Regions from separate parts of the Micromonospora sp. NPDC023956 genome, predicted to be linked through region 1. Evidence: riboswitches for the same ligand, from Rfam matches in the RefSeq annotation. Region 1 holds a riboswitch; the other holds the start of a gene.

Region 1 (4,341 bases):
GCGATGGCGATGGCCGGGGCGACCGGGTCGAGGGTGGCGACCAGGGTGAACGAGAAGAGCAGCGCCGCCGCGAGCTTCGCCACCGGGTTGCGCCGGGCCAGCGGCGCGGCCGGGTCGGCGACCGGTTCCAGGCTGATCACGACGTCGCCTCCCCGCTCGCACGGGCCCGGTCCAGGATCACCCGGCGGTCGGCGAGGGCGTCGACGAAGTCCGCGTCGTGGGTGACCGTCACCAGGCCGTGCCCGGCGTCGCGCAGCCCGGCGAACAGGTCGACCAGCTCCGACCAGGTGCGCCGGTCCTGCCCGAAGGTGGGCTCGTCGCAGACGAGCAGGCGGGGCGCGGTGGCCAGGGCGGTCGCCACGCTCAGCCGCCGCGCCTCCCCGCCGGAGAGGGTGTACGGGTTCGCCCCGGCCAGCCGCTCCAGCCGTAGCCGGGTCAACAGCTCGTCCACGACGGCGCGGACGGACGCCTCCGGTCGGCCGGTGCGGCGCGGTCCGAGGGCCAGCTCGTCGAAGACCGTACCGGTGACGAACTGGTGTTCCGGGTCCTGGAAGACCGAGCCGATCCGCCGGGCCAGGGCGGGTGCGCGCCAGCGGTGCGGAGGAGTGCGCCGGTCGGCGTCGGCCAGTTCTCCGCTGGCGGTCAACCGGCCGGTGCCCGGTCGGAGCAACCCACCGAGGAGCAGCGCCAGGGTGGACTTGCCGGCGCCGTTCGGGCCCAGGACGGCGAGCGCCTCGCCGGCGCGTACCGCCAGGTCGGTGGGGGCGAGCCGGGGTGGCAGGCCGAGCCGGTCGGCGGTGAGCAGCACCTCTCCGGCGGGCGCGACCGCCCGGCGGGGCGGCACGGGGTGGTCCGGCACCCAGACTCCGTCGTCGGCGAGCGCGGCACCGTGCTCGGCGAAGACCCGCTCGGGCGGCCCGTCCGCCCGGACACCCCCACCGGCGGCGAGCACGACCACCCGGTCGACCAGGGGCAGGGCCTCGGCGACCCGGTGCTCGACCAGGACCAGCGTGGTGTCCGCGTCCAGCGCGTCGGCGACCGCGCGCCGGACCAGGGCCGCCCCGGCCGGGTCGAGGTTGGCGGTCGGCTCGTCCAGCAGCAGCAGTCCGGGCCGCAGCGCGAGCGCGCCGGCCAGGGCGAGCCGCTGCTGTTCCCCACCGGAGAGCGCCGCGGTCGACCGGTCGCGCGGGTACGGGAAGCCGACCCTGGCCAGCGCCTCGTCCACCCGGGGCCAGATCTCCTCCGCCGGCACGCCCCGGTTCTCCAGCCCGAACGCCACGTCGTCGCCGCAGCGGGCCATCACCAGCTGGCTCTCCGGGTCCTGGAAGACCATGCCCACCCGGTCCCGTGCCTCGGCCGGCGGAAGCCCGTCGACCTCGACCACGCCGGCCCGCTCGCCGGAGTCCTCCGGCAGCAGCCCGGCCAGCGCGGCCAGCAGGGTGCTCTTGCCCGCGCCCGAGGCGCCGAGCAGCAGCACCCGCTCGCCGGCCTCGATGCGCAGGTCGACGTCCCGGACGGCCCACGCCTTGCGGCCCGCGTGCCGCCACCCGAAGCCGCGTACCCGAACGGCGACCCCACCCACCGGTCAGACGGGGGTGCGGTCGCGGGCGGCGGGCAGGTGGGCCAGGGCTCCGGTGTGGGCCAGGGCGGTGGTCAGGGCGTGTCCGCCGGCACCGGCGACGACCGCCGCGCTGACCACGGTGAGCAGCGCGTACGGGATGCGGTAGCTGGTCAGGTCGTACTTGGCGTTCCAGACGAAGAAGTCGAACAGCGCCGCGCCGACGCCGGTCAGCGCCCCGGCGAGCAGCGCGGTCGGCAGCCGGAACGAGCGGTACCGGAACGCGGCGAAGGCCAGCTCCGCGCCGAGACCCTGGACGATGCCCTGCGGGATGACCGTGCCGGCCCACTGGCTGCCCAGCAGCGCGGAGAGCACCGCCGCCACGGTCTCGCAGTACAGGGCCGCGCCGGGCTTGCGGATCACCAGGCCACCGACCACGGCCGGCATCAGCCAGACCCCGTAGAGGAGGGTCTGCGCCGGTGGGAAGAAGGCGAACGCGCCGGAGGTGGCGCTCCACACCAGGCCCCAGGCCCAGAAGATGACGCCGAAGGCCACCGCGATCACCGAGGCGACCACGATGTCGATGGTGCGCCAGCGGGGGTTGTCGAGCTTGCTCATGTGTACTGCTCCCAGTCCAGGTACGAACCAGGCAAGACGCACGCCGTGCGACCGGTGGCACCGGACGACGACGGGCTGGAGGATGACCGAGCTCCCTGCGCTGGCATTACCCAGATCAGGTTCGAGGGTCTGCGGGCACGGTGCCCGCACTCTCAGCGCTGTGCGCTCCCCTGTCGGAGGTGAAGTTGTCTGGGCAGACGCTAGCACCGAGACGCCCCGGAACCCAGGGGTACGTCCTGCGGAGAGAGTCGGCCATGTCACTGTCCGGGTTAGGGTGAGCTGCTCCCCGCACCCGTCGACCCGGAGGGACCACCGTGACCTCTGCCGACCAGGCCACCCCGCGTCCCGGTCGACCCGACGCCGCCGGTGCCGCCGACGAGGCCGTCCGGTCCGGCCCGACGCCGGCGCTGGACGTGGTCGTGCCCGGCGTACCCGAGGGGGCACCGACGCCCGACGGACCGGAACGCCACGCACCGGTCCTCGGCGGACCGGAGCAGGGTGGACCGGGCCGGTGGCTCGGCGGGCGGGTCGGCTCGGTGGAGGTCCTGGCCGGCGTCCTGGTCCTGCTGGTGGTCTTCCGGGGGCCGATCGGCACCGCGATCTCCGCGCCCCGCCTCCAGACCTGGACCACCGTCTTCGTCTCGGTGATGGTGCAGGCGATGCCGTTCCTGGTGTTCGGGGTGCTCCTCTCGGCGGTGATCGCGGTCTTCGTGCCGCGCTCCTTCTGGGCCCGGGCGCTGCCCCGGCACCCCGCGCTCGCCGTGCCGGTGGCCAGCGCCGCCGGGGTGGTCCTGCCCGGGTGCGAGTGCGGCTCGGTCCCGATCGCCGGGTCGCTGATCCGCCGGGGTGTCACCCCGGCCGCCGCGTTGGCCTTCCTGCTCGCCGCCCCGGCGATCAACCCGATCGTGCTCACCGCCACCGCGGTCGCCTTCCCCGACAACCCGGAGATGGTCCTCGGCCGGGGGCTGGCCAGTCTGGTCGTCGCCATGATCATGGGTTGGCTCTGGCTGCGGCTGGGCCGGGCCGACTGGATCCGGCTGCCGCACCGTCCGGACCTGGACGGACTGGGCCGGGGCGCGGCGTTCTGGTCGGCGGTACGCCACGACGTGATCCACGCCGGCGGGTTCCTGGTGCTCGGCGCGATGGCCGCCGCCAGCATCAACGTGCTGGTGCCGGAGCGCTGGTTGCAGACCCTGGCCGACGACCCGGTGCTCTCGGTGCTGGCCCTGGCGGTGCTGGCCGTCCTGCTCTCCATCTGTTCGGAGGCGGACGCCTTCGTCGCCGCGTCGCTGTCCCAGTTCTCGTTGACCTCCCGGCTGGTCTTCCTGGTGGTCGGTCCGATGGTGGACCTGAAACTCGTCTCGATGCAGGTCGGAGCCTTCGGCCGGCGGTTCGCGTCCCGGTTCGCCCCGACGACCTTCGTGGTCGCCGTACTGGTGGCCGTCGGCGTGGGAACGGTGGTGGTCTGAGTGAACCGGCAGGCCCAGGCGGTCGTCCTGCTGCTGCTCGGGGGAGCGGTGCTGCGGGCCAGCCTCACCGACCTGCACCTGCGCTACGTCAAGGAGGGGCTGCGTCCCTTCCTGGTCGCCGCCGGACTGCTGCTGGTGGCCACCGCCGCGATGACCCTCTGGTACGAGCTGCGCCCCGTCGCGCCGGACGCCCCGGAGCCGCCCGACGACCACGGGCACGACCACGGCCACCACGGTGCGCGGGTCGGCTGGCTGCTCATCCTGCCGGTACTCGGCCTGCTGCTGATCGTCCCGCCGGCCCTCGGTTCGTACGCGGCCGGACAGGCCGGGACGGTGCTGTCCGACCGGACGACCTCCGACTACCCGCCACTGCCCGAGGGGGACCCGGTCCGGATCACCGTGCTGGACTACGCCTCCCGGGCGCTGTTCGAGCAGGGACGATCCATCGGGGACCGGCGGGTCCAGCTGACCGGATTCGTCGTCACCGGCCCGGACGGGCAGCCGATCCTGGCCCGCATGATCCTGTCCTGCTGCGCCGCCGACGGCCGCCCGGTGAAGCTCGGCCTGACCGGTGACGTCCCCGCCGGCCTGGCCGACGACACCTGGGTCGAGGTGACCGGTCGCTACACCGACCGGATCGGCCGGGACCCGGTCAACGACGCGGAGGTGCCGTACCTGGAGGTCGAGTCGTGGCGT
Region 2 (4,341 bases), on a different contig from region 1:
ACAACCTCGACCTGGCCAGCGCCGAGGCCCTCGAAGAGGGGCTGAAGGCGTTCTCCGGCACGGTGGTCGCGGTCACCCACGACCGCTGGTTCACCCGCTCCTTCGACCGCTTCGTCCTCTTCGCCGGTGACGGCGAGGTCCGCGAGACCCCCGAACCGGTCTGGGACGTCGGCTGAGTCCCGGGCCGCCGGGGTGGTAGCGGGGGAGCCCTGTCACCGCTTTCGCGTAGCAGGGGACCCCGGCCACATCGCGGCATAGAGTTGATCTCGTGACTGAGATGACCTTCCGCCGGCTGGGCGACTCGGGGCTCGTGGTGTCCGTCGTCGGTGTCGGCTGCAACAACTTCGGCCGCAAGCTCGACCTGGCCGGGACCCGCGCGGTGGTGGACGCCGCCCTCGACGCCGGTATCAACTTCTTCGACACGGCCGACATCTACGGGCAGCCGCAGGGCGGCTCGGAGGAACTGCTCGGCGCGGCCCTGCGCGGACGGCGCGACGACGTGGTGCTGGCCACCAAGTTCGGCATGGACATGCACGGCATGAACGGTCCGGACCACGGTGCGCGGGGCGCCCGCCGGTACGTCGTCCGGGCGGTCGAGGCGTCACTGCGCCGGCTCGGTACCGACCACATCGACCTCTACCAGATGCACGAGCCCGACCCGGGCACGCCCGTCGAGGAGACCCTCGCCGCCCTGGACGACCTGGTCCGCGCCGGCAAGGTCCGCTACCTGGGCAACTCCAACTTCGCCGGCTGGCAGATCGCCGACGCCGACTGGACCGCCCGGACCGCCGGCACGACCCGGTTCGTCAGCGCCCAGAACCACTACAGCCTGCTGGAACGCTCGGTGGAGACCGAGGTGGTGCCGGCGTGCGAGCGGTTCGGGCTCGGACTGCTGCCGTTCTTCCCGCTCGCCGACGGCCTGCTCACCGGCAAGTACCGGCGCGGGGAGCAGCCTCCGCAGGGCAGCCGGCTCTCCGGGGGCGGCCGGTACGCCCAGCGGTTCGCCACCGCCGACTGGGACACCATCGAGGCCATCGGGGCGTACGCCGACCAGCGGGGACTCACCATGCTCCAGGTGGCCATCGGAGGGCTGGCCGCCCAGCCGGCGGTCACCTCGGTGATCGCCGGGGCCACCACGCCGGAACAGGTACGGGCCAACGCCGTAGCCGGCGCCTGGCACCCGGACGACGACGACCTGGCCGCCCTGCGCGCGCTGCTCTGACCACTGGGCACCCGCCGCACCGCCCGGACCCTGACCGGGCGGTGCGGCGCCCGGTGCACGGGTGACCGCTGCGCCGGCAGCCGTCCGCCGGTAACGGCCTGCCCGGGAGTCTCCTCACGCCCGGCGGGCCACGGTGGTCGGTTCAGACCAGACCGTTGACCCGGTGCGCGGGTCGCCCCCGCAGTGCGGCCGTCACCATCCGGACCGTCCGGTTGGGGTGGCGGAGCACGTCGTCGGAGGTGAAGCGGAGCACCCGCCAGCCCGCCGCGCGCAGCGCGTGGAACCGGTTCGCCTCCCGACGGAGCAGCGCCGGGTCACGGGGCGGGCCGGGTTCGTACTCCAGCGCGACCCGGCGGGTGGGGTAGGCGAGGTCCACCCGGCCGACGAACTGGCCCACCGTGTCACGCACGTCGTGCCGGACGGCCGGGGCGGGCAGTCCGGCGTCGATCAGGAGCAGGCGCAGCCGGGTCTCCATCGGGGAACCGGCGAGCGGGTCGGCCAGGGAGAGCACCTCGCGCAGCAGCGGCAGGCCGGGCCAGCCGGCGCGACGGGCCGCGAACCCCCGCAGGGCGGGCAGGTCCACCACCCGGTGATGCAGCAGCGCGTCGACGGCGACCACCGCCTCCGTGCGGGGCGGCCGGCGACCGAGGTCGAAGGCCGTCCGGAGGGCGGTGGTGACCGGCAGGCCGGTGTGGACGGTCAGGTCGGCCTCGGCGAGGACCGAGCGGGTGACGGACACCCGGGCGTGTGGACGCATCCGGGCCGAGCGGGGCAGCACGACGGTGACCGGCGCGTCCGGCGGCAGCAGCCCGGCGCCCCACAGGTACGCCGCGCTCAGCCCGGCGATCGCGGCGCCGGCCGGGAGCACCAGCGCCACGGCCTGACACCAGATGCGATGGTCGTCGGGGCGGTGGGCCGCCCGGTGTACGTAGACGTCGGGCAGCAGCCGTTGCCAGGCGCGCCCGCGCAACATCGTCCAGGTGAGAAGGCCGTCGGCCACGGCAGTGCTGCCGCGGAACGGCCGGGATTCGAGACCGGGCGGAACCTGGGGGAGGCGCGGCATCAGGACAGCATGCCGTGACCGGACGGTCACGCGCTGCCCCCAAACGGCGATTGTGAGATTCTCTCCACTGTTGTCGTGGCAGGGAAACCGCCTCGACCTGCGGAAAAACGACGCGGCGGCCTTGGCGGATTTCGCGATTCGTCGTACCGTGTGGCACGCAAACAACCCACGGGAGCCCGGTGGACCGGGCTGAGAGGGGGGCTGGAAGCCCCCGACCGTCGAACCTGATCCGGGTAATGCCGGCGCAGGGAGGAGAACTGCCGTGCCGTCCCTGGGACGACTGCATCTTGTCACCGACACCCGCCCGGGGCGTGACCCGCTCACCGTGGTCCGGGCCGCGCTCGGCGTCGCCGGTCCCGACCTCGTGGTGCAGGTCCGGGTCGAGGACTCCGCCACCGACCGCGAGGCGTACGACCTGACCTGCCGGATCCTCGACCTGTGCGCGCCGGTCGGCGCGACGTGCCTGGTCAACGACCGGTTGCACGTGGCGCTCGCGGCCGGCGCGGCGGGCGGACACGTCGGCGCGGACGATCTGCCGGTCGACGCGGCCCGCCGGGTGCTCGGCCCGGACGCGGTGCTCGGTGCGACCGCCCGGGACCCGGTCGCCGCCGCGCGGGCGGTCGCCGCCGGGGCCGGCTACCTCGGCGTCGGCCCCTGCCACGCGACCACCACGAAGAAGGGCCTGCCGGCACCGATCGGCCCGGACGGGGTACGCGCGGTGGCCGGGGCGGTGCCGGTGCCGGTGATCGCCATCGGTGGGGTGACCGCGGCGGCGGTGCCGGTGCTGCGGGCCGCCGGCGCGTACGGAGTGGCGGTGGTCGGGGCGCTCTCCGCCGCCGCCGACCCGGCCCGCGCGACCGCCGACCTGCTCGGAGCCCTGCGGTGCGGGTAGCAGGGGTTTCCTCCGCCTCGAGAAGCGGTGACCGGGGACCGCAGGTGGCGGTGGTGGGTGGCGGGGTGGTGGGGTGGGCGATCGCCTGGCGCTGTGCCGTCCGGGGACTGTCGGTGACCGTGCACGACCCGGCACCCGGGTCGGGGGCGTCCACGGTGGCCGCCGGGATGCTCGCTCCGGTCGCCGAGGCGTCCTTCGGGGAGACCGCGCTGACCGGGCTGCTGGTCGCGTCCGCCGCCCGCTGGCCGGCGTTCGCCGCCGAGCTGACGGCTGCCAGCGGCACCGACCTCGGGTACCGCACCGAGGGCACCCTGATCGTCGGGCTCACCGGCGACGACCTGACCGAGGTGCGCCGGCTCGGGGCGTACCAGCAGGGGTTGGGCCTGCCGGTCACGCTGTTGCGCCCGAGCGGGCTGCGGGACCGCGAGCCGGCGCTCGCCCCCCGGGTGCGCGGCGGTGCGTTCGCCGCCGGTGACCACCAGGTCGACCCGCGCCGCCTGCTGCCGGCCCTGCGTACCGCCGCCGAGCGGGCCGGCGCCGCGTTGGTCACCGAGCCGGTCGGCCGGCTGGGCGACCTGACCGCGCCGGCCGTCGTGGTCGCCGCCGGCTGCGGCACCGCCGCGCTCACCGGCCTGCCGGTCCGGCCGGTGAAGGGGCAGATCCTCCGGCTGCGCGCGCCCGGGGGCGGCCCGCCGGGCTTCCGGCACGTCGTCCGGGGGTACGCCGACGGCGAACCGGTCTACGTCGTGCCCCGGTCCGACGGGGAGGTGGTGGTCGGGGCGACCGTCGAGGAGCGGGCGGACCCGACGGTGACCGCAGGGGCGGTACTGCGACTGCTCCGTGCCGCCGTCGGCCTCCTTCCGGAGCTGGCCGAGTACGACCTGGTCGAGACGACCGCCGGGTTCCGCCCCGGCACTCCGGACAACGCCCCGGTCATCGGGGTGCTCCCCGGCCGGCCCGGGGTGCTCGTCGCGGCGGGCCACCACCGGCACGGCATCGTGCTCGCCCCGGTCACCGCCGACCTGGTCGCCGACCTGCTCGTCACCGGCATCCCCGACGCGCTGCTCGCCCCCTTCGCCCCGGACCGGTTCGACCCGCCCGTCGGGTCGGTGACCGGCCCATGACCCCCGAACGGATGTCCCGCACGGGCCCGTGCTCCCCGAC

Evidence for each region. Region 1 has a riboswitch for thiamine pyrophosphate ahead of AB0F58_RS25675 (ECF transporter S component). Riboswitches for the same ligand answer to the same signal wherever they lie in the genome.
Region 2: it holds a riboswitch for thiamine pyrophosphate, as region 1 does, so the genes downstream of both, AB0F58_RS08765 (thiamine phosphate synthase) here and AB0F58_RS25675 (ECF transporter S component) in region 1, are expected to answer to the same signal.

What each region holds. Positions count from the first base shown of each region.
Region 1 is NZ_JBEZZN010000017.1:49,846-54,186, reverse strand. It holds gene AB0F58_RS25685 (energy-coupling factor transporter transmembrane component T) at 1-140, opposite strand, end outside; gene AB0F58_RS25680 (ABC transporter ATP-binding protein) at 137-1,582, opposite strand; gene AB0F58_RS25675 (ECF transporter S component) at 1,586-2,176, opposite strand; TPP riboswitch at 2,251-2,358, opposite strand; gene AB0F58_RS25670 (permease) at 2,713-3,645, shown strand; gene AB0F58_RS25665 (TIGR03943 family protein) at 3,646-4,341, shown strand, end outside.
Region 2 is NZ_JBEZZN010000003.1:536,025-540,365, forward strand. It holds gene AB0F58_RS08750 (ATP-binding cassette domain-containing protein) at 1-176, shown strand, start outside; gene AB0F58_RS08755 (aldo/keto reductase) at 278-1,222, shown strand; gene AB0F58_RS08760 (DUF559 domain-containing protein) at 1,365-2,285, opposite strand; TPP riboswitch at 2,444-2,553, shown strand; gene AB0F58_RS08765 (thiamine phosphate synthase) at 2,548-3,177, shown strand; gene thiO (glycine oxidase ThiO) at 3,168-4,301, shown strand.